Regions from separate parts of the Streptomyces sp. NPDC055966 genome, predicted to be linked through region 4. Evidence: riboswitches for the same ligand, from Rfam matches in the RefSeq annotation. Region 4 holds a riboswitch; each other region holds the start of a gene.

Region 1 (7,663 bases), on a different contig from region 4:
CCGGTCCCTCCTCGTGCCAGGCCGTCAGGACCTCCGGCGGTACGTGGTCGGCCTCGGCGTGGATGTGCCGGACGAGGGCGAAGTGGTTCGGGTGCTCGGTCATGAGGCCGACGAACGCGCGGGCCAGGGCGACCAGATCGCGCTCCAGGTCCTCGGCGTGCGGGGGCCGCGCCGGGTCCAGCATCTCGCGCAGCCGAGCCAGTTGGGCGTCGCGGACCTCGCCCGACGTCCAGGTCACCACGGTCTGGAACAGCTGTGCCTTGCCGCCGGGGAAGTGGTTGTAGAGCGTGCGCGTGGAGACGCCGGCCTCGGCGGCGAGCGCGTCGACCGAGGCGCGCGCGTAACCCTCGCGCCCGAAGACCGTGCAGGACGCGCTCGCGATGGCGATCTGCTTCTCCAGTCTGCGCGGGGAGACCTCGCGCCGTGCCCGTTCCAGTCTGGACTTGTTCGTTTCGCTCACGCCCGCCTCCTTCTGTGACCGCCACTCTAGCCGACCGACAACGCTCGTTGTAATTGTTACAACGAACGTTGTACCTTGCTGGAGCGGAAGGCCGCAACGGGCGGCCCACCGCCGGAAGATGGGGGACATCTGTGTCTGTGACCAGCAACGAAGCCGTATCCCCGGCCCATGACGCACCGCTGCGCGTCGCCGTCGTCGTCGGCAGCGTCCGCGAGGGGCGGGCGGGCCGGGCCGTCGCCGACTGGTTCCTCGGCGCCGCCGCCGGTGACGCCGGCCTCCACCTCGACGTCATCGACCTCGCCGAGGTGGACCTGCCGCTCGTGCTGCCCGGCTGGGGCGGCGGGCCGGGCCCGGAGACCGCCGCCGTACTGGGCGGCATCTCGCCGCGGCTCGCCGCCGCCGACGCGTTCGTCGTCGTCACGCCCGAGTACAACCACAGCTTCCCGGCGTCCCTGAAGAACTTCGTCGACTGGCACTACACCCAGTGGCAGGCCAAGCCGGTCGGCTTCGTGTCGTACGGCGGTCTCGGCGGCGGGCTGCGCGCGGTCGAGCAACTTCGGCTGGTCTTCGCCGAGTTGCACGCCATGACCGTGCGCGACTCGGTCAGCCTGCACGGGCCCTGGTCCGGCCTCACCGAGGACGGCACCCCGCGCGACGCCGACGTCTGCACCGGTGCCGCCAAGGGCATGCTCGGTCAACTCGCCTGGTGGGGACGGGCGTTGCGGGCCGCGCGCGCCGAGCGTCCCTACGCGGGCTGAGGGCGGGGACGGAGATGAGCAGCAGCGGTACCCGGTCCGTCGCGGCACCGACGTACCGGCCGGCACCCGATCCGGCCATCGCCCTGCGCCGCACGCTCACCGTCACCGTCATCGGCTCGGTGATGTCCGTGCTCGACGTGACGATCGTGAACGTCGCGATGCGTTCGCTCTCGGAGTCCTTCGGCGCCCCGCTGGAGACCGTCCAGTGGACCGCCACCGCCTACGCGCTCGCGCTCGCCGCCGTCGTCCCGGTCGCCGCCTGGGCGATGGCCCGGATCGGCGCCCGGCGTACGTACACGACCGCGCTCGTCCTGTTCACCCTCGGCTCCCTGCTCGCCGCCTGCGCCTGGGACGCGGGCAGCCTCATCGCCTTCCGCGTGGTGCAGGGGCTGGGCGGCGGGCTGCTCCAGCCGGTCGCGATGACGATGGTGCTGAGGGTCGCCGACCGGCGCCGGCTCGGCCGTGCGATGGCCGTCGGCGGACTGCCCGTCCTGGTCGGGCCGGTCGTCGGCCCGATGCTGGGCGGCTGGCTGGTCGACGCGGCGTCCTGGCACTGGATCTTCCTGGTGAACCTGCCCGTGGGCCTCGTCGCCCTGGCCCTCGCGCTGCGGCTGCTGCCGCGCGACGAACCGGACGCGGCGACGCGTGCCGCCGCCCGCCTGGACGTCCCCGGCCTGCTGATGCTCTCGCCGGGTCTCGCCCTGCTGCTCTACGGCCTGGCCCGGGGCGGCGAGGGCGGCGACTTCACCGCCCCCGGCGTCCTGCTGCCCGCCCTCGCCGGTGCCGCCCTGACGGCCGCCTTCGTCCGCCGGGCGCTGACGATCAGTGCACCTCTCCTGGACCTGCGGCTGCTGCGCGACCGCACCTTCGCCGCGGGCATCGCCACACTCGCGCTGTTCACCTGCGGCTACTTCGGCTCGGCGCTGCTCGGCCCGCTGTACTGGCAGCAGGAGCGGGGCCTGAGCGCGACGGCGGCCGGGCTGCTGGGCGCCCCGACCGGGCTTGTCGTCGGTACGGCGATGCAGCTCGCGGCGCGGTGGGTCGACTGGGCCTCGCCGCGCCGGCTCGTCCCGGCCGGCATCGCGCTCGCCGCCCTCGGGATGGCGCTGCTGGCCTGGCAGGCGGGCGTGCCGGGGGTCGCGACCTGGCGGTTCGTCGCCTCGGCCATGGTGATGGGCGCCGGCATCGGCATGGTGCTGATGCCGACGACGGCGACCGCGAGCCGGGACCTGCCCGTGGACCGGATGCCCGCGGCGAGCACCGCGCTCAGCATCAACTCCCAGCTCGGGGCGTCGGTGGGCACGGCGGTGCTGTCGGTGGTGCTCGGCGCGGCGGGCCAGGATCCGGCGGGCTTCCGGATCGCCTACGCGGTGGCGGCGGGCCTGCTGGCCCTCTCCGCTCTGCCGGCCCTGCGCCTCCCCGGCCGCCGCCGGGCGTGAGGCCGGCCCGTGGTCCGCTCCCTCAGCCCGCGGTCCGCTCCGTCAGCCCCGTCCGCTCCGTCAGCTCGGCCAGCGGCAGCGTGTGCTGGGTCTGGAGGACCTTCGCGCGCAGGTAGCGGACGTTGTGGGCGGTGGTGAAGACGCCGGTCGGCACCCGGTCCCGGACGACGACGCCCAGCGACCTCAACTGCTCTGCCTTGTCGGGGTTGTTGGACAGCAGGTCCAGTTCGCCGATGCCGAGGGCGGCGAGCATCTGCGCGGCGGCGGTGTAGTCGCGGGCGTCCTCCGGCAGGCCGAGCGCGGCGTTCGCCTCGTAGGTGTCGAGGCCCTGGTCCTGGAGGGCGTAGGCGTCGAGCTTGTTGTAGAGGCCGATGCCGCGGCCCTCCTGGCGCAGGTAGAGCAGCACACCGCCCCGGTCGGCGATGCGCTCGACCGCCTCGCGCAGCTGGGGGCCGCAGTCGCAGCGGGCCGAGCCGAAGACGTCGCCGGTGAGGCACTCGGAGTGCAGCCGCACCAGCGGTACGGAGCCCGGGGCCGGGTCGCCGAGGACGGCGGCGACGTGTTCCTGGCCGTCGGCCAGGCCGTGGAAGGTGACGAGTTCGGCGTCGACGCTGTAGCCGTCGTGGAAGCGCAGCGGAACCCGGACGCGGGCGCGCGGCGTGGCGGCGGGGGTGTCGGGCATGCGGGTCCCTCCAGAGGCGGCTGCTTCAGATTTGAAGCAGTAGTACACAGGGGACCCTACCCCATGCTTAAAAGTTAAAGCAATTGAATTCGGGAGCGACTCCAGCGATTCACGAGGAGGCGGGCGGCGGCTGGGACGACGAACACGACGACCGGCGCCGCCACGGCACATCCCCCGTCCCGGCCTCGGCGTCCTCGTCCTGCAGTCCCCGCGCGACGCTCGTGAAGATCTCCTCCAGCTGCCCCACCTGCGCGGGCGTCAGCCGGTCGAAGAGGGTGCTGCGCACGGTCTCGACGTGCCCGGGCGCCGCGCGCTCCAGCACGGCCATCCCCTCGTCCGTCAGTACGGCGATGCTGCTGCGCCTGTCCCAGCGGCAGTCCTCCCTGCGCACCAGCCCGTCCCGCTCCAGCCGGGTCACCGCGTACGTCAGCCTGCTGCGCGTGATCTTCACCGTCTCGGCGAGATCGGTCATGCGCAGCCGTCGCTCGGGTGCCTCGGAGAGGTTGGCCAGCACCGAGTAGAAAAGGTGGGGCATGCCGGCGTCCTGCTGGAGCTGCCGGTCCATCGCGTCCTCCAGGAGGTGGGTCGCGGCCATGTACGCGCGCCAGGCGCGCTGCTCCTCGGGGCTGAGCCAGCGGGTCGTCATGCGGCCAGTGTAGGTTTGTTTCAAACTTGAACCAAGATCCCGGCTTCGCGGACCCGGACTCCGCAGACCTCGCAGACCTCGCAGGGAGAGTGCGCCCGATGTCGTACCCGTATGTGCTGCTGTCCGCCGCCGTCTCGCTCGACGGCTACCTGGACGACACCGGCCCCGAGCGCCTGCTGCTGTCCGGCCCGGCTGACTTCGACCGGGTCGACGAGGTGCGGGCCGCGTCCGACGCCATCCTCGTGGGCGCCGGCACGATCCGCGCGGACAACCCGCGACTGCTGGTCAACTCGGCCGAGCGCCGCGCCGCCCGGGTCGCGGAGGGCAAGCCCGCATACCCCCTCAAGGTGACCGTCACCGCCTCCGGCGACCTCGATCCGGCCGCGAGGTTCTGGCACACCGGCGGCGCGAAGGTCGTCTACACGACCGACGCCGGTGCCGAGCGCGCCGCACGGCTCCTCGGCGACAGCGCCGAGGTCGTCCCGCTCGGCCCCGGCCTCGACTGGCCGGCGCTCCTGGAGCACCTGTACGTCGTGCACGGCGTGCGGCGCCTGATGGTCGAGGGCGGCGGCACTGTCCACACCCAGCTCCTCCAGCAGGGCCTCGCCGACGAACTCCAGCTGGTCCTCGCCCCTCTCCTCGTCGGTGACCCGGCCGCCCCGCGCCTGTTCGGCCCGGGCGGGTACCAGGCCGGCCGCCTCCGCCTCACCGAGACCCGCCGGATCGAGGACGTCGTCCTCATGCGCTACGAGCCCACCGCTCCCGGCACCGGAGCCGCCCCGGTCGCCGCTGACCGCCACTGGCTGCGCATCGCCTGCGAACTCGCCGCGCTGTGCCCGCCCTCGGAAACGGCGTTCAGCGTCGGCGCGGTGGTCGTCGCGGCCGACGGCACGGAGCTGGCGCGCGGCCACTCGCGCGAGGGGGGCGACCCCGTGGTCCACGCGGAGGAGGCGGCGCTGGCCAAGATCGACCCGGCCGACCCGCGGCTGGCCGCCGCCACGGTCTACAGCAGCCTGGAGCCGTGCGCCCGCCGCGCGTCCCGGCCCGTGCCGTGCGCCGAGCTGATCCTGCGGGCGGGAGTGCGCAGGGTGGTGACGGCGTGGCGCGAGCCGGACACGTTCGTGGAGGCGGCCGACGGGAGCGGGGTTCTGGCGCAGGCCGGGGCCGAGGTGGTCGTACTGCCGGAGTACGAGGCGCGGGCCAAGGCGCCGAACGGGCATCTGCTGCGGTGAGCCGCCGCGCCCCTTCGGGGGCGCGAAACACTCAGGGCCCGGAATCCACTGGATTCCGGGCCCTGAGTCTTCAGTAGCGGGGACAGGATTTGAACCTGCGACCTCTGGGTTATGAGCCCAGCGAGCTACCGAGCTGCTCCACCCCGCGTCGTTGTGTCTCAAGAGTACCCCATGCGAAGGGGTGCTCGCACACCGCTTGATCGCGGGGCCCGCTGCCCGGTGATTCCGGGGCCCGCCGTCATGACGTCTTCACCGACGGTGACCGAGCGACCGCCGTCCGCATAACATCTGAGACACCATCAAAAACGCCGAGACCCCTGAACCGTGGCCAACTCGCCCGATTTGATTTTGTATTGGCGTATGTGTCCGGCCGGAAAGCATTAACGATCAAGCCGAACGGCTTGGAAAGTGCCTCGCGGGTCTATTAACGTTCGATAACGCAGCGCGGTCGTCCCAGCCGTCACAAGAGGCGGCTCCGTGCGCACGCGCCGAATCCCGCGAGGGAACCGGGGAACCACCACCTTGGGGTGAATCACGCGGACGCCGACGTGAACTCACTGAGTCCACGCCCGGTATACGCGCGTAGGAGACCTTCCTGCTCCGAACCCGTCAGCTAACCCGGTAGGCGACGGAAGGAAAGGAGTACGCCCGCGTGGCGTCCAACCGGCTTGCCCCCGAAGCCCCGTCCATACCGGCGTCCGACGAGCCCGAACCCTTCGGCTACGGCTCCTACCACGCCGAAGAGGGCACGTGGGAGGAGTGGAACCCCACCGAGGACTCCGTCGACCGGGTCCGCGGCCGGCACCGGGTCGCCAAGCAGCGCAGCGGCTTCGCCCGCAGCTCCACCGTCCTCGGCGTCGGCGTCGTCGCCGCCGTCGGCGCGGGCGGCATGGCCAGCGCCCACACCGGCAAGCCGCCGGTCTCCATCTCCCTGCCGGACTCCGTGAGCCACCTCTTCGAGGGCGGCTCCACCGAGGCACCGAAGTCCACCACCGCCACCGGGCTCTCCGACGTCGGCATGCACACCGAGAGCGGCAGCAACGGCGACGCCGGCGAGGCCCTGCGCAACCGGATCATGGCCCAGGCCGAGCAGCAGCGGAGCAAGGCCGACAGCCGGGCCACCGCCGCCAGGCTCGCCACCGCCGAGCAGCAGACCGCCGACGCGGCCGCCAAGGCCGAGAAGGACGCCGCCGCCAAGGCCACGGCCGCCAAGGCCACGGCGGAGGCCGACGCCGCGAAGGCCGCTGAGGCCAAGCGCCTGGCCGAGCTGGCCAAGCAGTACACGCTGCCCGTCGTGTCGTACACGATCACCGGCACCTTCGGTCAGCCCGGCGCGATGTGGTCCTCCGGCTACCACACCGGTCTCGACTTCGCCGCCCCCACCGGCACCCTCATCAAGGCCGTCCACGGCGGCACCGTCACCCAGGCCGGCTGGGCCGGTGCCTACGGCTACCGCACCGTCCTGACCCTGGACGACGGCACCGAGCTGTGGTTCTGCCACCAGTCCTCGATCGGCGTCTCGGTCGGCCAGAAGGTCTCGACCGGCGACGTCATCGGCCGGGTCGGCGCCACCGGCAACGTCACCGGCCCGCACCTGCACCTGGAGGTCCACCCGAACGGCCAGGCCACCGCCATCGACCCGGCGCCGTGGCTGCGGGACAAGGGCCTCAACCCCTGACCCGTCCGACCCTCCGGGTGATCGTGGCGCCGGTGGCGGAATGAGATCATCCGTCGCCGGCGTTGACGTGAAGCATGACTTCCTTGCGCACACTCGGCAGTTCGGATCTCCAGGTCTTCCCCCTCTCCCTCGGCGGCAACGTCTTCGGCTGGACCGCCGACGAGGAGACCTCCTTCGCCGTGCTCGACGCCTACGCGGCGGCCGGCGGCAACTTCATCGACACCGCCGACGCCTACACCGCCTGGATCGAGGGCAACAAGGGCGGTGAGTCGGAGACGATCATCGGCAAGTGGGTCAAGGCCCGCGGCAACCGCTCCGATGTCGTCATCGCCACCAAGGTCAGCCAGCACCCCGAGTACCAGGGCCTGTCCGCCGCCAACATCAAGGCCGCCGCCGACGCCTCCCTGCGCCGCCTGGACACCGACTACATCGACCTCTACTACACCCACTTCGACAGGCCCGAGGTCCCGGTCGAGGAGATCATCGGCGCCCTCGACGAGCTGGTGAGGGCGGGCAAGGTCCGGCACATCGCCGCCTCCAACATCAGCGCCGAGCGGCTGCAGGAGTCCCTCGACTTCTCCGCGCGCGAGGGCCTGGCCCGGTACGTCGCCCTCCAGCCGCACTACAACCTGGTCTCCCGCGACACCTACGAGGGCGGGCTGCAGGAGGTGGCCGCCAAGGAGAACCTGGCCGCGGTGCCGTACTTCGCGCTCGCCTCGGGCTTCCTCACCGGCAAGTACCGCCCCGGCACCACGGTCGACAGCGCCC
Region 2 (7,663 bases), on a different contig from region 4:
CGCCCGCTGCCGCTCCCGCCCGTCGGGCCCGCTCTCGGCGTATCCGGCGGACAGGACCACGAGTCCCTGCACGCCGTGTTCGCCGCACTCCGCGACCACCGCCGGCACGTGATCGGCCGGTACCGCGATCACCGCGAGGTCGACCGGGCCGTCGATGTCCCGCACCGAGCGGTGCGCGGGCACCCCGTCGATCTCCTTGCAGTCCTCGGGGAAGGCCTGGTTCACGGCGTGCAGCAGGCCGCCGTAGCCGCCGTCCCGGATGTTGCCGAGGACGCTGCGGCCGACGCCGCCGGGGGCGCGGCCGACGCCGATGACGGCCACCGAGCCGGGCGCGAGGAGCCGCCGTACCGAGCGGGCCTCGGCGCGCTGTTCCCGCGCGCGCTGGACGGCGAGCGAGCGGTCGGTCGGTTCGAGGTCGAACTCCAGGCGGACGACGCCGTCCTCGAAGCTGCGCTTCTGGGTGTACCCGGCGTCCGTGAACACCTTGATCATCTTGGTGTTGGCGGGCAGCACCTCGGCGGCGAAGCGGCGGATGCCCCGCTCGCGCGCGACGGCCGCGATGTGCTCCAGCAGGGCGGAGGCGACTCCGCGGCCCTGGTGGGCGTCCTGCACGAGGAAGGCGACCTCGGCCTCGTCGGCCGGCACGGAGGCGGGCATGCCGTCGGCGCCGATGCGGTCGTAGCGTACGGTGGCGATGAACTCGCCGCCGATGGTGGCCGCGAGTCCCACCCGGTCCACAAAGTCGTGGTGCGTGAAGCGGTGGACGTCCTTGGCGGACAGTCGTGGGTACGGCGCGAAGAAGCGGTAGTACTTCGACTCGTCCGAGACCTGCTCGTAGAAGCTGACCAGGCGGTCGGCGTCATCAATGGTGATGGGCCGGATGCGCGCGGTACCCCCGTCGCGCAGCACCACGTCCGCCTCCCAGTGGGCGGGGTACTCGTACCGGTCCTGCCGGTCCGCCGAGCTCTGCATGGGCCCCAGAGTACGGCTCGCGTCCGACAACGGCGCGAGGCAGTCTGTGGGGGACGGAAGTCGGATCGAGGCCGCGGTCCGATGTCACACCGGAGGGGACGAGGGTCCGCTCCGGACACGCTTCGCGATATGGGAAACTGGTCTAGACAACCCTGAACACCGAAGGGCAGCAACACATGGCTGAGCGCCGCGTCAACGTCGGCTGGGCCGAGGGCCTCCACGCCCGCCCCGCCTCCATCTTCGTCCGAGCCGCCACGGCCGCAGGCGTCCCGGTGACGATCGCCAAGGCTGACGGCAACCCCGTCAACGCGGCCTCCATGCTGGCCGTCCTGGGTCTGGGCGCCCAGGGTGGCGAGGAGATCGTCCTCGCCTCCGACGCCGAGGGCGCGGACATCGCCCTGGAGCGTCTGGCCAAGCTGGTCTCCGAGGGCCTGGAGGAGCTGCCCGAGACCGTCTGATCCGGCCCCGCCCGGAACACGGAACACCGAAGCCGCGTCGCCCTTTCCGGGGCGGCGCGGCTTCGCCGTTTGGCACGGTCTTCCACAATGCGTGAACACACCTGAATTCAGGCAGCAAGAATACACCGCCACCGAATTACTCTTCTTTGTATACGGCGCTCGTGTTAATGACGCAGGCCGGTCATGTTTACGGCGTGTTGCGAAGTCCTCACACCCTCGCCGCCGGCAGAAAAGCGAAGCCGGTGCGCGGCCGTCGCGCGCTCGCCGTGCAGAGCCGTGAGCGCCCGCGCGCGCTCGCCGTCGCCGCGCGCCACCGCGTCCACGATCGCGCCGTGCTCCGCCCAGGACTCGACCGGGGTCGGCAGCGCCTCCACCGCGTACATCCAGGCGATCTTGTGGCGCAACTGGGTCAGCATCGAGGTCAGCGAGGGGCTCGCGCAGGCCTGGGCGAGCGTCTCGTGGAACCAGCCGCCCAGTGACCGAAGATCCTCGCTGCTGCCCCGCCTGGCCCGCTCCTGGCCCAGTCTGACCAGGCCGCGCAGCACCTTCAGATGTGCCTCCGTGCGCCGCTGCGCGGCTCGGGCGGCGCCGAGCGGCTCCAGGAGCATCCGCATCTCCAGCAGGTCGGCCGCCTCCTGCTCGGTCGGCTCGGCCACGCACGCGCCCGCGTGCCGGCGCGTCACCACGAAGCCCTCCGCCTCCAGCGTGCGCAGGGCCTCGCGGACGGGGACGCGCGAGACGCCGTAGCGGCGGGCCAGGACTTCCTCGGTGAGGCGGCTGCCGCGCTCGTGGACACCGGCGACGATGTCGTCCCGGATCGCTGTGCATACCGAGTGCGCCGGAATACGCATGACCGACCTCCGCCTTAATCCCCGTGACACGTCGACGATGGACGCGTGTTCCGTGACTCTATTGCAATGAGCCAGAATTTCCGACGGCGGGCCGGAATCCATGGATATTTTTTGGACAGCGACTCCCGTAAGCGCACCGAGGACACCGTGGAAAAACGACGAAAGCCCCGGCTCGGTGAGCCGGGGCTTCGGATGCCGTGTCTCGTGCGCCGTGCGCGTCAGACGTTCACGCCGTGCTCGCGGAGATAGGCGACCGGGTCGACGTCCGAGCCGTAGTCGGGGGTCGTACGGGCCTCGAAGTGCAGGTGCGGTCCGGTGACGTTGCCGGTCGCGCCGGACAGGCCTATCTGCTCGCCCGGGGTGACCTGTTGGCCCACCGTGACGCCGAGGGACGACAGGTGGCCGTACTGGGTGTACATGCCGTCGGCCATCCGGATCACGATCTGGTTGCCGTACGCGCCGCCCCAGCCGGTGGAGACGACGGTGCCGGAGCCGACCGCGTGGACGGGCGTGCCGCTGGCCGCGTGGAAGTCGATGCCGGTGTGGGAACCGGAGGACCACAGGGAACTGCTGGCCTTGTAGCCCGTGGAGACGTACGAGTCCGCGATCGGGGCGACGAAGCGGTTCAGCCGCTCGCGCTCCGCCTCGCGTGCGGCGCGGGCCTTGGTCTCGTGGATCTCCTGGGCCCGCCGGGCCGCGGCCTCCTCGGCCGCCTTCTGCGCGGCGGCCTGCCGCTGGGCGGCTGCCTGCGCGTCGATCTGCTCGGCGATGTCGTCGCCCACGCTGATCACCGGGGTGAGGCCGGTCTGCTCGACGGAGTTCTGGGCGGCGGACGCGGGGGAGGCCGCGAGGGTGCCGATGACACCGGTGGTGAGGGCCGCGACGCCGGCCGCCTGAGCGGCGGTGCGCGTGACCCGGCCGGGCTTGCGGTGCTTCCCGGTGGCGCACATGAACGCCATGGAGTGGCTGGTCCTTTCCTTCCCTCTCGCCTACCGGGTTAGCTGACGGGTTCGGAGCAGGAAGGTCTCCTACGGCCCCCACGCGCACGCGTGGGCGTCCGATTCACCCCAGGGGACGTTGTGGGTCCCCGGCTCCCCTGGCTCGCGCCGTACGGGGACTCGGCGATGGCTGTCCGGTGCCGCGGGTGCGGCGCACTGCCTGACGAACAGCCCGGACGACGCTAGGCGGGCCTGCCGCCGGTCCCCAAACCGAACCGGGCTTTTGTAGCGCATCCCACAGGGCAGACAGGCAACCTCCGTCCCAAATCGGGCATCTGGGGAAGGGCGCGGAACGACGAGGGGCCCTGACGGCCCGTAGGCGGTCAGGGCCCCACGCGTGCGTGCCCTACTCGGCCGCGACCACGCTGACTTCGCCGATGCCGAGCGCCTCCACCGGCGCCTTGATCTGCGAGGCGTCACCGACGAGGACGGTCACCAGGCCGTCCACCGGGAAGGCGTTCACGACGGCGGCCGTGGCCTCCACCGTGCCCGTGGCGGCCAGCTGCCGGTACAGCGTCGCCTGGAAGTCGTCGGGCAGATGCTGCTCGACCTGGTCGGCCAGCGTGCTCGCGACGGCCGCCGCCGTCTCGTACTTGAGCGGCGCGACCCCGACGAGGTTCTGGACGGCCACGTCCCGCTCGGCGTCGGTCAGTCCCTCCGCCGCGAGGGTGCGCAGCACCTTCCACAGGTCGTCCAGCGCGGGACCGGTGTTCGGCGTGTCCACCGAGCCGCTGATGGCGAGCAGGGAGGCACCCGTGCCGTCCGCGGCGGACCGCAGGACCTGGCCGAAGGCACGCACACCGTAGGTGTAGCCCTTCTCCTCGCGCAGGACGCGGTCCAGGCGGGAGGTGAGGGTGCCGCCCAGGCAGTACGTGCCGAGCACCTGCGCGGGCCACACGCGGTCGTGCCGGTCGGGGCCCACGCGGCCGATCAGCAGCTGCGTCTGGACCGCACCGGGCCGGTCCACGATGACCACGCGGCCGGTGTCGTCGGCGCTCACGGCCGGCACGGGCCGGGGCTGCCCCGGGGTACCGCTCCAGGCACCCAGGGTGTCGCCGAGCAGGGCGTCCAGGTCGATGCCGGTGAAGTCGCCGACCACGACCGTGGTGGCCGTCGAGGGGCGCACATGGCGGTCGTAGAAGGCGCGTACGGCGGCCGCGTCGATCTTCTCGACCGTCTCCTCGGTGCCCTGGCGCGGACGCGACATGCGCGAGGTGGCCGGGAACAGCTCCTTGGACAGCTCCTTGGCGGCCCGGCGGGTGGGGTTGGCCAGCTCGTGCGGGATCTCGTCCAGGCGGTTGCGGACCAGCCGTTCGACCTCGCTCTCGGCGAACGCGGGCGCGCGCAGGGCGTCGGCGAGCAGGCCGAGGCCCTTGGCGAGGCGGGAGGCGGGCACCTCCAGGCTGATGCGGACACCGGAGTGGTCGGCGTGCGCGTCGAGCGTGGCGCCCGCACGCTCCAGCTCGGCCGCGAACTCCTCGGCGGAGTGCTGGTCGGTGCCCTCGGAGAAGGCCCGCGCCATGATCGTGGCGACGCCGTCCAGACCGGCCGGCTCGGCGTCCAGGGGCGCGTCGAGCAGCACCTCGACGGCGACGACCTGCTGGCCGGGGCGGTGGCAGCGCAGCACCGTCAGGCCGTTGTCGAGCGCCGCGCGCTCGGGGGCCGGGAACGCCCACGGCTTGGCCTCGCCGGGCCGCGGCTGAGGGTGGAAGTCCATGCTGGCGAGCTGCTCGGTCACTTGGCCGTCTCCTCGTTCTCGTTGCCGGCCTCTACGGTCGCTTCCTGCTCCGGGTCCTCGGGCACGTCGGCGTCGGGGGCCGCTTCCGGGGACTTCGGCTCGTAGACGAGGACCGCGCGGTTGTCGGGGCGCAGGCGGGCCTTGGCGACCTCCTGGACCTCCTCGGCGGTCACCGCCAGGACGCGCTGGACAGCCGTGAGGGCGAGCTGCGGGTCGCCGAACAGGACGGCGAACCGGCACAGTTCGTCGGCGCGGCCCGCCACCGTGCCGAGCCGGTCCAGCCACTCGCGCTCCAACTGGGCCTGGGCGCGCTCCATTTCCTCCGGCGTCGGGCCCTCCTCGGCGAACCGGGCGAGCTCCTCGTCGATGGCGGCCTCGATGACCGGCACCTCGACGTCGCCGGAGGCCTTCACGTCCAGCCAGCCCATCGAGGGCGCGCCGGCGAGGCGCAGCAGGCCGAAGCCGGCCGCGACGGCCGTACGGTCGCGGCGCACCAGCCGGTTGTACAGGCGGGAGGACTCGCCGCCGCCGAGGACGGTCAGGGCGAGGTCGGCCGCGTCGCACGCGCGCGTGCCGTCCTCCGGCAGCCGGTAGGCGGCCATCAGGGCGCGCGCCGGGACCTCCTCGACGACGACCTCGCGCTTCTGCTCGCCGATGACCTCGGGCAGGGAGCCGTCGCGGGGCGCGGGCTTGCCGTCGTGCGCGGGGATCGAGCCGAAGTACTTCTCGATCCAGGCGAGGGTCCGTACGGGGTCGATGTCGCCGACCACGGACAGCACCGCGTTGTTCGGCGCGTAGTAGGTGCGGAAGAACTGGCGGGCGTCCTCCAGGGTGGCCGCGTCCAGGTCCGCCATCGAGCCGATCGGCGTGTGGTGGTAGGGGTGGCCCTGCGGGTAGCTGAGGGCGGTCAGCTTCTCGAAGGCGGTGCCGTAGGGGACGTTGTCGTAGCGCTGGCGGCGCTCGTTCTTGACGACGTCCCGCTGGTTCTCCATGGACTCGTCGTCCAGGGCGGCCAGCAGCGAGCCCATGCGGTCGGCCTCCAGCCAGAGCGCGAGCTCCAGCTGGTGGGCGGGCATGGTCTCGAAGTAGTTGGTGCGCTCGAAGCTGGTGGTGCCGTTCAGCGAGCCGCCGGCACCCTGCACCAGTTCGAAGTGGCCGTTGCCCTTCACCTGTCCCGAGCCCTGGAACATCAAGTGCTCGAAAAGGTGAGCCAGGCCGGTACGCCCCTTGACTTCGTGGCGGGAGCCGACGTCGTACCAGAGGCAGACCGCCGCCACCGGGGTCAGGTGGTCCTCGGAGAGCACCACGCGCAGACCGTTGGCCAGGCGGTGCTCGGTCGCTGTCAGGCCCCCGGAGCCTGCCTCGGCTGTGGTCGTGTGACCCATGGGCATGTACGTCCCTTCGCGAGCGGAGGCGGTTGTGCAAACCGCGGTTTTCCTGCCGTGCCTGCCACTGTATGCAAAGCGTGCGGGGCCTCGGCGAAGTTCCCGCGGGCCGTACGCCCACAGCGGATCGCGCACACCGTTCCGGGCGGGTACCGGAGCGGGTGCCGGTGCGGGTGCCGGGACGGCTTCCGGCGGCCGACGGGGCCGCGGACACCGGGTCGTGGCACGGGTTGTCAGTGCCTCGGTCCACAATGGTCGGCGTCAGATCCGTCAAACGCTTCAGCAAGGAGCCAGGCAGGATGGCCCGCCGCAGCACGAAGACCCCGCCGCCCGACGACTCGTACGAGGAGAAGATCCTCGACATCGACGTCGTGGACGAGATGCGTGGCTCCTACCTCGAGTACGCGTACTCGGTCATCTATTCGCGCGCCCTGCCGGACGCCCGTGACGGCCTCAAGCCGGTGCACCGCCGGATCGTGTACCAGATGAACGAGATGGGCGTGCGCCCCGACCGCGCCTATGTGAAGTGCGCGCGTGTCGTCGGCGAGGTCATGGGCAAGCTGCACCCGCACGGCGACGCGTCGATCTACGACGCCCTGGTGCGCATGGCCCAGCCGTTCTCCATGCGCGTGCCGCTCGTCGACGGCCACGGCAACTTCGGCTCGCTGGGCAACGACGACCCGCCGGCCGCGATGCGGTACACCGAGTGCCGGATGGCCGAGGCGACGAGCCTGATGACCGAGTCGATCGACGAGGACACGGTCGACTTCGCGCCCAACTACGACGGCCAGGAGCAGGAGCCGGTGGCTCTGCCGGCCGCCTTCCCGAACCTGCTGGTCAACGGCTCCTCGGGCATCGCGGTCGGCATGGCGACGAACATGCCGCCGCACAACCTCGGCGAGGTGATCGCGGCCGCCCGCCATCTGATCCGGTCTCCGAACGCCGACCTGGACGCGCTGATGCGGCACGTCCCGGGCCCGGACCTGCCCACCGGCGGCCGGATCGTCGGCCTCGACGGCATCCGGGACGCGTACGCGACGGGCCGCGGCACCTTCAAGATCCGGGCCACGGTGTCGGTGGAGACGGTGACGGCCCGCCGCAAGGGCCTGGTCATCACCGAACTGCCCTTCACGGTCGGCCCCGAGAAGGTCATCGCGAAGATCAAGGACCTGGTCAACGCGAAGAAGGTCCAGGGCATCGCCGACGTCAAGGACCTCACCGACCGCGAGCACGGCCTGCGCCTGGTCATCGAGATCAAGAA
Region 3 (7,663 bases), on a different contig from region 4:
GCGCCTACGACACGACGCCGTGGCAGACCGGCACGACGCCGCACTACGACGCGTACGCGGCCCAGCACCACGCCGCCTACGACTCCGGCGTGCACGACGCCACCGCCTGGACCGTTCCCCCGCAGGCCACGGGCCATGACGTCAGTGGACAGTGGGACGCGAGCGGCTGGCTCCAACCCGAGCAGCCCGGCGGCATGACCCAGCAGTGGGAGTGGGGCACCCAGAGCTTCGAGACCGGCGCGTACGACGCCACGCAGTGGAACTCCCCCGGCCAGGCCGTTCCCGAGCAGGCCGGCGTGCCGTTCGACCAGCAGGCCACCGCCACGTTCGAGCAGGTCGGCGACCCGGCCGCGGACTTCCCTCAGACGGGGTACGCCGCCGACGATCCGGTGGGCACCGCAAACGGTGAACCGCCCGCCGCGAACGACCTGTTGGAGGAGCAGGAAGAGACCACGCCGACGACCCGGGCGGGCGCGCGCAGCGCCGGGCGGTCCCGGCGCCGTACGCCTGCCAAGCGCTCCGCGCTGCTGACCGTCGCCGTGCCCTCGGCCTGTGTGATGGGTGTCGCCGGGATCGCGGTCGCCTCGGTCGGTGCCTTCAGCGACGACAGCAAGGACACCGCCGCCACCGCCGCGGACGCGCACGCGGTCAAGCCGGCGATCGCCAACAGCAAGCTGGACGCCCAGCTCAAGACGCTCTCCGCCGACGCCCACGACTTCGCCGACCGGGCCAGCCGGACGCAGGAGCGGATCGACCTCAAGAACCAGCAGGAGCAGGACCGCAAGAAGGCCCTCGCGGAGGCCGCGCTCAAGGAGCGGCTGCGCCCCAAGTTCGTCCTGCCGGTCACGCAGAGGGGGCTCAGCGCCTACTTCGGCCAGGCGGGCGTGAACTGGATGTCGGTGCACACGGGCATCGACTTCCCCGTCTCCTACGGCACCACGGTGATGGCCGCCACCGACGGCACCGTCACCACCAAGTGGAACAGCGCCTACGGCAACATGCTGATACTGACGGCGAAGGACGGCACGGAGACCTGGTACTGCCACCTGTCCAGCTACCAGGTCCCCGCGGGCACGTCCGTCAAGGCCGGCCAGCCGATCGCGTATTCCGGCAACTCCGGCAACTCCACCGGCCCGCACCTGCACTTCGAGGTGCATCCGGCGGGCGGAGCGGCCGTGGACCCGCTGCCGTGGCTGCGCAGCCACGGCCTGGACCCGACCTGAGCCGCGTATCCCGACGTGAGCCGTGACGGTGTGAGCCCCGCCGGTCCGGCGGGGCTCACACCTTCCACTGCTTCTACAGCTTCTCGACCGGCGCGTAGCGCAGCAGCAGCCGCTTCGGCTTGCCGTCGCCGAAGTCGATCGTCGCCTGGGCCTTGTCGTCGGCGCCCGCCACCGCGACGACCGTGCCGAGCCCGAACTGGTCGTGGGTGACCCGGTCGCCGACCGCCAGCGACACCGCCGGCTTGTCCGTCGTACGCCGCGTGGCGAACCCGGACGCGCCCGCGGCCGACGAGCGCGAGCGGGACGAGGACAGCGAGGCGGCGATCCCGGAGGCCGGGCCGGAGGAGACCGGAGCCGTCGCGCCCGTCCGCTTCCACTCCAGGTGCGCGGTCGGGATCTCCTCCAGGAAGCGGGAAGGCGGGTTGTACGACGGCTGGCCCCAGGCGCTGCGCATGGACGACCGGGTGAGGTACAGCCGCTCACGCGCGCGCGTGATGCCGACGTACGCGAGGCGCCGCTCCTCCTCCAGCTCCTTGGTCTGGCCGAGGGCGCGCATGTGCGGGAAGACGCCGTCCTCCATGCCGGTCAGGAAGACGACCGGGAACTCCAGGCCCTTGGCGGTGTGCAGGGTCATCAGGGTGATGACGCCGGCGCCTTCCTCGTCCTCGTCGGGGATCTGGTCGGAGTCGGCGACGAGGGCCACCTGCTCCAGGAAGTCGGCCAGCGTGCCCTGCTCGCCCTCCGCGCGCTCCTGCTCGAACTCCAGGGCCACGGCCGCGAGTTCCTGGAGGTTCTCGATGCGGGTCTCGTCCTGCGGGTCGGTGGAGGACTGCAACTCGGCCAGGTATCCGGTGCGTTCGAGGACGGCCTCCAGCACGGTGGCCGGTCCGGCGCCGGACTCCACGATGGTGCGCAGGTCCTCCATCAGCGTGTTGAACCGCTTGACCGCGTTGGTGGAGCGCGCGGCCATGCCGTACGCCTCGTCCACGCGCTTGAGCGCCTGCGGGAAGCTGATCTTCTCGCGCTGGGAGAGGGCGTCGATCATCGCCTCGGCGCGCTCGCCGATGCCCCGCTTGGGGACGTTGAGGATGCGGCGCAGCGGCACCGAGTCCTCGGGGTTGGCGAGAACGCGCAGGTAGGCCAGGACGTCCCGGACCTCCTTGCGCTCGTAGAAGCGGACGCCGCCGACGACCTTGTAGGGCAGGCCGACGCGGATGAAGACCTCTTCGAAGACACGGGACTGGGCGTTGGTGCGGTAGAAGACGGCCACGTCGCCCGCCTTGGCGTCGCCCGCGTCGACCAGGCGGTCTATCTCGTCGGCGACGAACTGGGCCTCGTCGTGCTCGGTGTCGGCGACGTAGCCGGTGATCCGGGCGCCCTGGCCGGCGTTGGTCCACAGGTTCTTCGGACGGCGGGACTCGTTGCGCTCGATGACCGCGTTGGCGGCGCTCAGGATCGTCTGGGTGGAGCGGTAGTTCTGCTCCAGCAGGATCGTCGTCGCGTTCGGGTAGTCCTCCTCGAACTGGAGGATGTTGCGGATCGTCGCGCCCCGGAAGGCGTAGATCGACTGGTCCGCGTCACCGACGACGCACAGCTCGGCGGGCGGGAGGTCGTGCTCGCCCGGCGGGGCGGCGACGTCCTCGGTGACGTCCTCGGCGGCGCGCTCGACGGTGCCGACCAGTTCGCGGACCAGTGCGTACTGGGCGTGGTTGGTGTCCTGGTACTCGTCGACCAGGACGTGCCGGAAGCGGCGGCGGTAGTGCTCGGCGACGTCCGGGAAGGCGCGCAGCAGATTGACCGTCGTCATGATCAGGTCGTCGAAGTCGAGCGCGTTGGCCTCGCGGAGGCGGGACTGGTAGAGCGCGTAGGCCTGGGCGAGGGTCTTCTCGAAGCCGTCGGCGGCCTGGGCGGCGAAGTCCTCCTCGTCGATCAGCTCGTTCTTCAGATTGCTGATCTTGGCGCTGAAGGACTTGGGCGGGAAGCGCTTGGGGTCGAGGTCCAGGTCGCGGCAGACCAGGGCCATCAGGCGCTTGCTGTCGGCGGCGTCGTAGATCGAGAACGACGACGTGAAACCGAGCTTCTTCGACTCGCGCCGCAGGATGCGCACGCACGCGCTGTGGAAGGTCATCACCCACATCGCGTGCGCGCGCGGGCCGACGAGCTGCTCGACGCGCTCCTTCATCTCGCCCGCGGCCTTGTTGGTGAAGGTGATCGCGAGGATCTGGCCCGGGTGCACGCTCCGCTCGGCGAGCAGGTGGGCGATGCGGTGGGTGAGCACACGGGTCTTGCCGGAGCCGGCGCCGGCGACGATGAGCAGGGGGGAGCCGGCGTGGACGACCGCGGCGCGCTGGTTGTCGTTCAGCCCCTCCAGCAGCGCCGCCGCGTCGAGTGCGGGGCGGGGGGCGCCGTCGCGGTAGTAGGAATCCCGGTCCGGCGGCACGTCGAACTTCCCGCCGAACAGATCGTCCGGAAGCGGCTCCGGAGCGTGATCGTCCTCGGGCGGCGGCGGAGGCTCCTCCTCGCGCCCGCGCGGGGGCTGGAGGTCCGCCAGGAAGCTGTCGTCAAAGAGGCTGCTCATCGCTCTCCGAGTCTAGGGCGCCCCACCGACAACCGGTCGCCGTCCCGGGAAGAAGACCGCGCGGGCGAAGGGGCGAACATCCCTTACCCAGCGGAATCACCCGATGACCCGGACGTGATTCCGGTCTCGGATCACGAAAATGTATCGGACATATCACGCACCAACCTTCACACTAGCCACACGAGTTGGCTAGGTTGCGGTCGGGCCGCGTGCGCGGCCCCCGCCGAGTCCGGCCCGTCCCGTACGGGGCACCCGGAGCCGGGGACCCACCGAACCTGGGGTGAATCGGCCGAATCCCGTCCGGGACGACGCCGTAGGGCAACCCTTCCGAACCACCGCCCGAACCCGACAGCTAACCCGGTAGGCGGACCATTGGAAGGAGTCGCCTCCCTTGGCGTCGCACCGCAAGCCGCGCCCCGGCGGGACCACCGCGGCGGGTATACGCACCCCCGCTCTCGCCACCGCCGCCCTCACCTCCATAGCCATGCTGTCCCAGACCGCCGAGGCCGCCCCGGGCACCGACCACAACCGGCCGAGCCTGGAGGAGGTGGAGAAGAAGGTCGACGACCTCTACCGGCAGGCGGAGTCGGCGACCGAGAAGTACGACGCGGCCAAGGAGCGCACCGGCAAGGAGCGCGGCCACGTCGACGCCCTCCGCCAGGAGGTCGCCCGCCGCACCGACAGCCTCAACAAGGCCCGCGAGGAGCTGGGTTCGTTCGCCGCGGCCCAGTACCGCACCGGCGCCGCCGCGCCGAGCACGGCCACCTTCCTGCTGGCGAACGACCCGCAGGACTACTTCGACCAGACCCAGCTGATGAACCGGCTGACCACGCGCGAGAAGAGCGCGGTCGACGCCTACATCGGCGATCAGGCCGCCACGATGAAGAAGCGGCGGGAGGCCGCCGAGAGCCTCCAGACGCTGACCACCTCGCAGCAGGACCTCCAGACGGCCAAGACGACCGTCCAGAAGAAGCTCGCCTCCGCGCGCGAACTGCTCTCGCAACTGACGGCCCAGGAGAAGGCGCGACTCGCGCAGATCGAACAGGCCAAGCAGCAGGAGGCGGCGCGCAAGGCGGCCGAGCTGGCGAAGCAGCAGGCCGCGGCCCGGGCCAAGCAGCAGAGCAGTTCGTCCGGCTCGTCGTCGTCCGGCTCCGGCGGGTCCACGTCCACGGGCTCGACGGGTTCCACCTCTTCGGGGTCCTCGGGATCCTCCGGCTCGTCCGGTTCGTACGACACGAAGGCCGAGAAGGCCCTCGCCTTCGCCCGCGCCCAGATCGGCAAGCCGTACGTGTGGGGCGCCACCGGGCCGGGCTCCTACGACTGCTCGGGCCTGACCCAGGCCGCATGGAAGGCAGCCGGCGTCGCGCTCCCGCGCACCACGTACGACCAGGTGAACGCCGGCACCACGGTCTCCCTGGCGGACGCGCGCCCGGGCGACCTGATCTTCTTCTACGACGACATCAGCCACGTCGGCCTCTACATCGGCAACGGCATGATGATCCACGCCCCCAAGCCGGGCGCCTACGTCCGCGAGGAGTCGGTGTACTACGGCGGAGAATCGATCATCCACAGCGTGGTCCGCCCGGGCTGATCTCCGCACCGGTGCCCACGCGCGCGTACCGGCGTTTCCCGGCCACGCGCGCGTACCGGCTGTTCTCGCGCCTCGGCTCCGCGTCCCGGACCTGGCCTGGTACGTCGTCCTGCCGGCGGCCGAGGCGGCGCGGCCCCGGCCCGGCTACGACGTACGGCGGTGGTCGACGGTGTTCCCGATGGGGATGACGGCGGCTGCGACGCTTTCCGTCGCGGCCGCCGTGCGACTCCCGTGGCTCCGGTGGCCGGGGCGGGTGCTGGTGTGGGTGGCGGTGGCGGCGTGGCTCGCGGTCGGCGCCGGAGCGGTGCGCGCGGCCCGTACGGCGGGAGGGACGGCCGTCAGGTCCACAGGACGGCGATGAAGATGTTCGCCATGGTCAGCAGGCCGACGACGCCGAAGGCACCCTTCTCGACCTTCTCCTCGTCGCGCTTGACGTAGACCAGGCCGAGGATCACGATCAGCAGGGCCAGCTTCAGACCGATCTTGATGGTGTTGATGTGGTGGTCACCGGCCTGGTTGAGGCCGACCAGCACCACTCCGGTGACGAGCATGGTGAGCGCGCCGTGCAGCATCCCGGGGACGAAGCGGGCCGTGCCCTGGCCCATCGCCTTCATCTGGGTGAGGAAACCGCCGAGCAGCGCCGCGATGCCGATGATGTGCAGGCCGACGAAGAGATGGATGAGTACGTCCATGAGGCCGGAGCCTAATCAGGGCGATGCGGTCCCTCGCCACCGGGCCCTGGCACAGCCGTCCGCACCCGGCCGTCCACCGCTGCGGATCTTGCATATATGCGGCCCATAGCACCTCACGCCTCCCGCCTGTTCCGCTTTCCGCGCATCGGTCACCACGCCACGTGAAGGGGACGACTCCGGACCGGCCGCACGATCACGTACGGTCACCTACCGATCTGTCGACGCCAGTTCCGTACACTGCGTTACCTACCCGTCACACTCCGGCCTAGCGTCCTCCCCCAGGTGACCGGCTCCCCATCACCGCCCGGGCCAGGGGCGGCGGCCGGGCACCACCGCCGAGAAGGGTCCGGCGGCGGCCCGTTCCCCCTGTGCGGGCCACCGCCGGACGCAGGCACCGCTGGGCCGGACCGCACGGCCCACGGACCGCTCGGCCGTCGGATCGTGTCGAGTCGCACGGAAGGACGTGACAGTCCAGGTGGCAGCGCACCGCAAGCCCCGGCAACGCCCGATCGGCCCCACGGCCCGGACCGCTGCCACGCTCGCCCTGACGGGCGCGGCCACCGCGACGGGCTTCGGCGGTTCGGCGCACGCCGAGCCCCCGCCGACACCGGCACAGGTGAAGGCCAGGGTGGACGCGCTGTACCAGCAGGCCGAGGCCGCGACCGAGAAGTACGACGGTGCCAAGGAGGCGGCGGACAGCACCCGGCGCAGGCTCAACGCCCTGCGCGACGAGACCGCCCGCAAGCAGGACGGCCTCAACTCGGCCCGGGAGGCGCTCGGTTCGTTCGCCACGGCGCAGTACCGCGCCGGCGGCTTCTCCCCCGCCTGGCAGCTGGCCCTCTCCGACAACCCCGACCGGTACCTGGCCGACGCCGCGTTCGCCGAGCGGGCCGGTGACCAGCAGGCCGCCGCCGTGTCCCGGGTGCGCGAACAGCTGTGGGAGATCGAGCAGTTGCGCGGCGCGGCGCGCGTCCAGCTGACGTCGTTGCGCTCCCGGCAGGCGGAGCTGCGGCGTCAGAAGACGACGATCACCGGCAAACTGGGCGAGGCCCGGCGGCTGCTGGCGCGGCTCACGCCGCGGCAGCGGTCCGCGGTCACCGGCGACGGCGGCACCCGGGGGCGTGCCTCCCGGTCCGCCTCGGACGTCCGGGACGCCCTTGCACAGGCCGGGCCCGCCGCGGCCCCCGACACGCGGGCGGCGGCGGCCGTCGGCTACGCCTACGCCAAGCTCGGCAGCCCCTACGTGTGGGGGGCGACCGGCCCGAACGCCTTCGACTGCTCGGGCCTGGTCCAGGCCGCCTACCGCTCCGCCGGCATCTCCCTGCCCCGCACCACCTACGCCCAGATCGACGCGGGCCGCCGCGTCTCCCGCTCCGAACTGCGGCCCGGGGACCTGGTGTTCTTCTACTCCGGCGTCAGTCACGTCGGCATCTACGTGGGAGGCGGACTGATGATCCACGCCCCCAACCCCTCGGCGCCGGTCCGGCTGGCCCCGATCGACCTGATGCCGTTCGCGGGGGCGACCCGGGTGGTGTGAGGGCGCCCCCCAGGGGTCCCGGAGCCGGTCGGGGTCAGACCA
Region 4 (7,663 bases):
CGGCCACCGCTACGTCGTGGAGAACATCGACCTGCCCGCCCTCCTCGCCTACCGCCGCAGCGGCTACACGACGCCGCACGCACCGGCGAAGGCGAGCGGGACGGAGCTGGCCTGGTTCGCGGGTGACGACCCGCTGCCGTTCCTCACGATGCTCGCCCGCTTCGTGCGCCCGGGCGCGAAGCACCTGTATCAGCTGTGGCGGACCAACCGCCGCGGCGGCAACACCTCCACGAAGTAGGCCAAGCCACCAAGACGAGCAAGAGTGGCGCACCGTGTCCTGGGGAGGGACTTCGTGACTCGACCGGTTGCAGTCATCGGGGCCGGGCCGTTCGGCCTGTCCACCGCCGCCCATCTCCGCGCGCGCGGCATCCCTGTCCGCGTCTTCGGCGACCCCATGGTCAGCTGGCGCGCCCACATGCCCGAGGGCATGCTCCTGAAGTCGACACCCGCCGCGTCGAGCCTGGACTGCCCGCAGCCCGGCCACACCCTCGCCGACTACTGCGACGCGGCCGGCATCCGCCGCCTGGTGGCTGACGAGGACATCATCCCGGTGGAGACCTTCGTCGCCTACGGCGAGTGGTTCCAGCAGAAGCTGCTGCCCGGCCTGGAGCGGGTGCGGGTCGTGTCCGTCGACCGTGACGCGCGCGGCGGCTTCGAACTCAAGCTGGACTCGGGAGAGCTGTGCACCGCGCGCGCGGTCGTCGTCGCCACCGGCCTGTCCGGCCTCGCCCACCTTCCGCCGGAACTCGCGGGCGCGGCACCCGACGGGCCTTCCGCCACCGGACCGCTCTCGCACAGCTCCCAGCACCACGACCTCGGGCGGTTCGCCGGCCGGGAGCTGATCGTCGTCGGCGCCGGCCAGTCCGCGCTGGAGACGGCCGCGCTCGCCGCCGAAGCCGGCGCACGCGTGCGCGTGGTCGCGCGCGGCCGCGGCCGGGTCGCCTTCGGCGCCCCGCCCTGGGAGCAGCCGAGGCTGCGCCCCGCATCCCCCTTCGGCCGCGCCTGGTCGCTGTGGGCGCTCAGCTACTACCCGCACCCCTACCGCCACCTGCCCGAGGCCGCCCGTCACTACCTGGTCCGCCGCGTCCTCGGACCGCTCGGCGCCTGGTGGCTGCGCGAGCGGTTCGACAGCGCCGTACAGGTGCAGGAAGTCGAGCGGATCGTCCGCGCGGAGGCGTCGGACGGCAGCCCCGTCCTCACCGTCCGCACGTTCTCCCGCTCCCGAACCGGCCCGCGCGGGCAGACCCCTGCCGACGGCGTGGAACGGCTCGCCGCCGACCACGTCATCGCGGCCACCGGCTACCGCGTCGACATCGCGGCGATGGACTTCCTCGGCCACGGCCTGCGCACCCGGCTGGCCGTGAGCCGCGGCGCGCCGAGGCTCGGCCCCGGCTGCGTCTCCTCCGTCCCCGGCCTGTACTTCACCGGCCTGCCGGCGGCGGCGTCGTACGGCCCGGTGATGCGCTTCGTGTGCGGCACGGAGTTCGCCTCGCCGCGACTGGCGAAGCACCTGGCGGCGGCCCACGGCTGACGAAGCGGCCGCATCCGGGGACGGCGACGGCATACAGGGGACCCCGACAGTGTCATCAGGCCGACGGCGGGCGCCACTTGGGGGTGATGAGCACGTAAGTACGCAGTACGGCAAGGTGAGTCGGACAGGCCCCGCGTCCGTATTCTCTGATCATGGCAGCCGCATACGCACTGATCGCCACTGACCTGGACGGCACGCTGCTGCGGGGCGACGACACGGTCTCCGACCGGTCGCTCGCCGCGCTCGCGCGGGCGGCGCGGGCCGGTGCCCGGCATCTGGTGGTGACGGGCCGTCCGGCCCCTCGGGTACGGCCGCTGCTCGCGCGCCTCGGCTGCGCGGGGCTCGCGGTGTGCGGACAGGGCGCGCAGGTCTACGACGCCGGGGGCGGGCGCCTGCTCTGGTCGGTCCGGCTGCACCGGGAACTGGCCGAGGAGGCGCTCGGCAAGATCGAGGCCGAGGTGGGGCAGGTCTACGCGGCCGTCGACCAGGACGGCGTCGACGGGCTCACGCTCATCGAGCCCGGCTACCGGATGCCGCACCCGACCCTGCCCTCGGTGCGGGTCGACCGGCGCGACGACCTGTGGCACAAGCCCATCAGCAAGGTGCTGCTGCGCCATGCCGCCCTGTCCGACGACGAGTTGGCGGCCGTCGCGCGCGCGGTGGTGGGTTCGCTCGCGACGGTCACCATGTCGGGGCCGGGGACCGTGGAGCTCCAGCCGTCCGGGGTGACCAAGGCGACCGGGCTGGCGCTCGCCGCGGAGCGGCTCGGCGTCGGTGCCCGACAGGCGCTGGCCTTCGGGGACATGCCCAACGACATCCCGATGTTCGACTGGGCCGGGCACGGGGTCGCCATGGCCGGCGCGCATCCCGAACTGAAGGCGGTGGCCGACGAGATCACCATGTCGAACGAGGACGACGGCGTCGCCGTCGTCCTCGAAAGACTGTTTCCGACCGGCTGACCGGTGTCTCAGTACGCGCTGTGGACGTTGTCGATCGAGCCGTAGCGCGCGGCGGCGTAGTTGCAGGCCGCGGTGATGTTCGCGACCGGGTCGTACGGGTCGAACGCGGTGCCGGTCACGTGGTAGGCCCGGAAGGTCGGGTCGATGACCTGGAGCAGGCCCTTGGACGGGATGCCGGCGGCGGCGTTGGAGTCCCAGTTGTTGATGGCCAGCGGGTTGCCGGAGGACTCCCGCATGATGTTGCGGAAGATGCCGTTGTAGGAGCCGGGGATGCCCTTCTGGGCCATGATCGAGAGGGACTCGCGGATCCAGCCGTCGAGGGTGTTCGTGTACCCGGACGTGTGGACGAGGGACGTGGTCGCGGCGGCCGTCGAGGGCGTGCTGGTGGCGGCGGAGGCGCTGGTGGCGCCGATGAGCGGCATCGCGAGGACGGCGGCACCGGTGCCGGCGACGGCGAGGGTGCGCATGAGACGGCTGGTGCGGGTACGGCTGTGCTGAGCGGCAGCAGACATGGGGAGTTCCTCTCCGGCGCCTGCGAGGTGAGCTGTCGGGTTCGGGCGGGGAGGTGCCCGGCCGTGCCTTCGCGAGAAGGCGCGGCTTCACCCCTAGCCGTTCCGGTGCGACGTGTGCCGACCGGTCCGGCGACTTACCTGGGTCCCCCGCTCCTGCCGTACGAATGAGTTCGCGGATGGTTGTGCGGGCGGCGGCAGGATTCGGCGTCCGCCCAGCGAGCCGGAACGTATGCGAGAGCACATGTCGGGAACAAGTGCCGGAATCACACAACGTCCTGTTTGACCTTGAACTGCACCCTATGTGGTGCTTGATCCTTTGCGGTTGCCAACCCTCAACTCGCGCGCCGGGCAAGGAGAACGGGCGGTTCGGCGGCCGGTGTGCGGACATGGGCGTCCGTGACCCAACTCACGAAGTATCAAATAGTCATAAAGGGGACATAGCGGATTTCAGGGACTCGCGCTCGGAGTGGCGCCGGTCGTGAAGGGGGACGTGGAAAGGGGGGTGGGCGAGGGATGGGGTGAGGGGTGGGTGTGAGATGGCCCGCGGGTGAGGGTGGAGCCGTTACTCCGCTCGCCCCTCGGTTCGCGACAAAGCGCAAGGTGTCCTGTTAAGTCGATGAATGTCCGTTCTTACCATCTGATCGAAAACAAAGCGGCCATGATCCAATAGCGCCCGGGCCGGACCGGTGGGCGCTATCGGTGATCGAAACAGGACCGGATACGCTGACTTGAGTGATGGCAGCGACCTATCGACAAACCGTGTAATCGCCAGCAGACACCAGCAGACAGGAGACCCCTCGTGACCGTCGTCGGGCCGTTCGGGCTGAGCGTGCGGGACCAGGCTCTCGAAGCCGATGTCCAGGCCGGATTGGCGGCTGTCGAGGAAGGCTTGCTCGAGGCCACCAAGAGCGAGGTCCCGTTCATCACGGAGGCCGCGCAGCACCTCGTACGGGCCGGCGGGAAGCGGTTCCGGCCGCTGCTCGTGATGCTCGCGGCGCAGTTCGGCGACCGCTACGCGCCGGGCATCGTGCCGTCGGCCGTCGTCGTGGAGCTGACCCACCTCGCCACGCTGTACCACGACGACGTCATGGACGAGGCGGCCGTGCGGCGCGGTGTGGACAGCGCCAACACCCGCTGGGGCAACTCCGTCGCGGTCCTCACCGGCGACTTCCTCTTCGCCCGTGCCTCCCAGATCCTCGCCGACCTCGGGCCCGAGGCGGTCCGGGTGCAGGCCCTCGCGTTCGAGCGGCTGGTCACGGGCCAGATCCTGGAGACCGCGGGCCCCTCGGACGGCCGCGACCCGGTCGAGCACTACCTGGACGTGCTCGGCGGCAAGACCGGCTCGCTGGTGGCGGTCTCGTGCCGGTTCGGCGCGATGATGTCGGGCGCCGACGAGACGGTCGTCGACGTCCTCACCCAGTACGGCGAGCGGCTCGGCGTCGCCTTCCAGCTCGCCGACGACGTCCTGGACATCGCCTCCGACTCGCACGAGTCCGGCAAGACCCCGGGCACCGACCTGCGCGAGGGCATCCCGACGCTGCCCGTACTCCGGCTGCGCGAGCGCGCGGCCCGGCTGGGGCTGCCCGAGGACCTCGCGCTGTGCGAGCTGTTGGACTCCGACCTCACCGACGACGCCCGGCACGCCGAGGCCCTGACCGCGCTGCGCGCGCACCCCGCGCTGGAGCAGGCCCGCCGCGACACCGTGCGTTATGCCGAGGAGGCCCGGGCCGCGCTGTCGCCGCTGCGGGACTGCGACGCCAAGGCGGCTCTGGTGGAGCTGTGCGACGCGGTGGTGCACCGCGCGGGCTGAGGCCCCGGGCCACCCACGACGGCGTGCCGGCCCGCGACGGCCTACCGGCTCGTCCCCGCTGACAGTGGCTGACGTGTCCGCGATATGGCACACGGCCGTACGGCGCCCTTCGGCATCCGTGCGACCGGGCCCGGCCCCTAGGGGTCCCGGTGGTCGCCGCCCCTACGTGTCATACCGCAGGCGTACACGGAGTTGGCTCCGTGGTCTGACGCTTCCTCATGGCCGATTTGGTGAGATGGGGAACACGGACATCACCACTCCTCACCGATTCGGGTGAGAATGGCGGCTCAGGGTGGACCAGCGTGAGGAAAGCCGCCGCCGACGACGGAGGTAAGGCACACATGGCACCGTACGAATCCGATGACGCGGTGGACGTCGCGCGGGACGAGAACCCGCACGCCGGACGCCGCAAGGCCGCGCGTTACGCGGTCCCGGTCGCGGTGGTGGGCGTGGCGGCGGCCACGATCGGGCTGGTCCCGGCGCTCGCCGCCTCGGGCGACCCGGACCTGCCCAAGATCACCGCGAAGCAGCTCATCGACAAGATCGCCAAGTCGGACGTGCAGCAGCTGTCCGGCACGGTGAAGATCAGCACCGACCTCGGCCTGCCGAACCTCGGCGGCCTGGAGAGCAGCCTGGCCTCCGGGGCCGGCAAGGGCGCCGGCGCCGGCTCCTCCGCCGACCCGCAGGCCAAGCTCACCGAGCTGGTCTCCGGCACGCACACGCTGCGCGTCGCCGCCGACGGCCCGGACAAGCAGAAGATCTCGCTGCTGGAGAGCGGCTCCGAGTACAGCCTCATCCACGACGGCACGAACGTCTGGGGCTACGACAGCAAGACCAACTCCGTCTCCCACAGCACCTCCCCCGAGACGGGCAAGGACCGCAGGGCCGAGCAGCCGCCGGCCACGCCGAAGGACTTCGCCGACCAGGCGCTGAAGGCGGTGGACGGCACCACGTCCGTCACCGTCGACGGCACCGAGCAGGTCGCCGGCCGCGCCGCCTACAAGCTGCTGATCAAGCCGCGCCAGTCGGGCACCACGGTCGGCGCGATCAGCATCGCGGTCGACGCGAAGACGGGCATGCCGCTGAAGTTCACGCTGACCCCGAAGAGCGGCGGCGCCGCCGTCGTCGACGCGGGCTTCACCGAGGTCTCCTTCGCCAGGCCGGCCGCCTCCACGTTCACCTTCACCCCGCCCAAGGGCGCGAAGGTGACGGAGCAGAAGAAGGGCGCCACGGCCCGGGAGCACGACGGGTTCAAGCCCGGCGGGGGCTTCGCCCAGGGCCACGACAAGGGCACTGTCATCGGCAAGGGCTGGACGTCCGTCGCCACGTTCGACACGGGCGCCAAGGGCGGCCTGCCGAGCGGCGGTTCCAAGGCCGGCGACCTCAGCGGCTTCCTTGGCTCGCTCGGCGACAAGGTCTCGGGCAAGTTCGGCAAGGGCACGGTCTTCTCCACCCGCCTGGTCAACGTCCTGATGACCGACGACGGCAAGGTCTACGCCGGCGCGGTGACGAAGGACGCCCTGGTGAAGGCGGCGAACGAAGGAAAGTGACCCTGTCCGGGCACTACGGACCGTGATCGTGCGTTGACCCTTTACGGAAGCACGAACCGAGGGGGAGCCGATGGACGGACCGTCCGCCACGGAGCGGGAGGCGGGGGACGCCGAGCGGCATGCCCCCGGGCAGGCCGAGGCGAGCGTCATCGCCACGCGCGGTCTCACCAAGCGCTACCGCGGCGGACAGCTCGCCGTGGACGGTCTGGATCTGACCGTCCCGGCCGGCAGTGTCTTCGGCTTCCTCGGTCCGAACGGCTCGGGCAAGACCACGACCATCCGCATGCTGATGGGCCTGATCGAGCCGACCGCAGGCACGGCCCGGGTGCTGGGCCGCCCGATGCCCCGGGCGGCCCGCTCCGTGCTGCCCGAGGTCGGCGCGCTCATCGAGGGCCCCGCGCTGTACGGCTTCCTCTCCGGCCGGGACAACCTGCTGCGCTACGACGCCGCCGACCCGACCGCCGACCCGCGCACCCGGCGCGCCCGCGTCGCCGCCGCCCTGGACCGGGTGGGCCTCGCGGCGGCCGCCGGAAAGAAGGCGAGAGCGTACTCGCTGGGCATGAAGCAGCGCCTGGGTCTTGCGGCCGCCCTGCTCCAGCCGCGCCGGCTGCTCGTCCTGGACGAGCCCACCAACGGCCTCGACCCGCAGGGCATGCGGGAGATCCGCACCCTGATCAGAGAGCTGGCCGCCGACGGCACGACGGTCTTTCTCTCCTCCCACCTCCTCGACGAGATCGAGCAGGTGTGCACGCACGCGGCGGTCATGGCGCAGGGCCGGCTCGTCACACAGGGCGCGGTGGCCGACCTGGCTGCCGGGGCGCGCGGCCGGCTGGTGGTGACCACCCCGGATCCGGCCGAGGCTGCCCGGGTGCTGAAGGAACAGGGCGTCGCGGACGTCACCGCCGACGGCGACCGGGTCACCGGCGAACCGCCCGCGCGGGACCTCGCCGAGGTGAACGCCGCGCTGGTCATGGCGGGCGTGCGGGTGCGCGGCCTCGCGCTCGAACGGGCCTCGCTGGAGGACGCGTTCGTGGCACTGACGGGGGAGGGCTTCGATGTCGCGGGCTGAGACGGATCCCCTGTCCGAGAGGGCTCCCGGGTCCGGGGCGGCCCTCGTCCCCGCCGTGCGCCGGCCGAGCCCGCTGTGGACGTTCGGGCTGCTGCGCAGCGAACTGGTCACGACCGTCCGACGCTGGCGCACGCTCGCCCTGCTCGGGGTGCTGGCCGCGGTGCCGGTGCTGGTCGGGATCGCGGTGAAGATCGAGACGCGCGGCGGCGGGTCGGCGGACCACGGCGGCCAG

The links. Region 4 has a riboswitch for cyclic di-AMP ahead of ACFC8N_RS37325 (transglycosylase SLT domain-containing protein). Riboswitches for the same ligand answer to the same signal wherever they lie in the genome.
Positions count from the first base shown of each region.
Region 1: another riboswitch for cyclic di-AMP. It lies ahead of ACFC8N_RS09760 (M23 family metallopeptidase); the one in region 4 lies ahead of ACFC8N_RS37325 (transglycosylase SLT domain-containing protein).
Region 2: another riboswitch for cyclic di-AMP. It lies ahead of ACFC8N_RS06390 (M23 family metallopeptidase); the one in region 4 lies ahead of ACFC8N_RS37325 (transglycosylase SLT domain-containing protein).
Region 3: another riboswitch for cyclic di-AMP. It lies ahead of ACFC8N_RS29160 (NlpC/P60 family protein); the one in region 4 lies ahead of ACFC8N_RS37325 (transglycosylase SLT domain-containing protein).

Region 1 is NZ_JBHJYK010000004.1:21,533-29,195, reverse strand. It holds gene ACFC8N_RS09795 (TetR/AcrR family transcriptional regulator) at 1-460, opposite strand, end outside; gene ACFC8N_RS09790 (NAD(P)H-dependent oxidoreductase) at 598-1,218, shown strand; gene ACFC8N_RS09785 (DHA2 family efflux MFS transporter permease subunit) at 1,233-2,657, shown strand; gene ribA (GTP cyclohydrolase II) at 2,680-3,339, opposite strand; gene ACFC8N_RS09775 (MarR family transcriptional regulator) at 3,449-3,985, opposite strand; gene ACFC8N_RS09770 (dihydrofolate reductase family protein) at 4,084-5,217, shown strand; tRNA gene ACFC8N_RS09765 (tRNA-Met) at 5,292-5,365, opposite strand; cyclic di-AMP (ydaO/yuaA leader) riboswitch at 5,694-5,862, shown strand; gene ACFC8N_RS09760 (M23 family metallopeptidase) at 5,870-6,895, shown strand; gene ACFC8N_RS09755 (aldo/keto reductase) at 6,970-7,663, shown strand, end outside.
Region 2 is NZ_JBHJYK010000002.1:465,809-473,471, forward strand. It holds gene ACFC8N_RS06375 (GNAT family N-acetyltransferase) at 1-972, opposite strand, end outside; gene ACFC8N_RS06380 (HPr family phosphocarrier protein) at 1,149-1,430, shown strand; gene ACFC8N_RS06385 (GntR family transcriptional regulator) at 1,595-2,281, opposite strand; gene ACFC8N_RS06390 (M23 family metallopeptidase) at 2,500-3,240, opposite strand; cyclic di-AMP (ydaO/yuaA leader) riboswitch at 3,253-3,415, opposite strand; gene ACFC8N_RS06395 (pitrilysin family protein) at 3,626-4,996, opposite strand; gene ACFC8N_RS06400 (pitrilysin family protein) at 5,014-6,408, opposite strand; gene ACFC8N_RS06405 (DNA topoisomerase (ATP-hydrolyzing) subunit A) at 6,702-7,663, shown strand, end outside.
Region 3 is NZ_JBHJYK010000015.1:68,242-75,904, reverse strand. It holds gene ACFC8N_RS29170 (M23 family metallopeptidase) at 1-1,223, shown strand, start outside; gene pcrA (DNA helicase PcrA) at 1,297-3,801, opposite strand; cyclic di-AMP (ydaO/yuaA leader) riboswitch at 4,013-4,185, shown strand; gene ACFC8N_RS29160 (NlpC/P60 family protein) at 4,193-5,392, shown strand; partial or broken gene ACFC8N_RS29155 (hypothetical protein) at 5,481-5,753, shown strand; gene ACFC8N_RS29150 (hypothetical protein) at 5,731-6,084, opposite strand; gene ACFC8N_RS29145 (NlpC/P60 family protein) at 6,560-7,621, shown strand; gene ACFC8N_RS29140 (response regulator transcription factor) at 7,656-7,663, opposite strand, start outside.
Region 4 is NZ_JBHJYK010000022.1:118,852-126,514, reverse strand. It holds gene ACFC8N_RS37340 (ATP-grasp domain-containing protein) at 1-238, shown strand, start outside; gene ACFC8N_RS37335 (FAD-dependent oxidoreductase) at 293-1,531, shown strand; gene ACFC8N_RS37330 (HAD family hydrolase) at 1,684-2,490, shown strand; gene ACFC8N_RS37325 (transglycosylase SLT domain-containing protein) at 2,499-3,002, opposite strand; cyclic di-AMP (ydaO/yuaA leader) riboswitch at 3,007-3,187, opposite strand; gene ACFC8N_RS37320 (polyprenyl synthetase family protein) at 3,802-4,812, shown strand; gene ACFC8N_RS37315 (outer membrane lipoprotein carrier protein LolA) at 5,154-6,362, shown strand; gene ACFC8N_RS37310 (ABC transporter ATP-binding protein) at 6,433-7,431, shown strand; gene ACFC8N_RS37305 (ABC transporter permease) at 7,418-7,663, shown strand, end outside.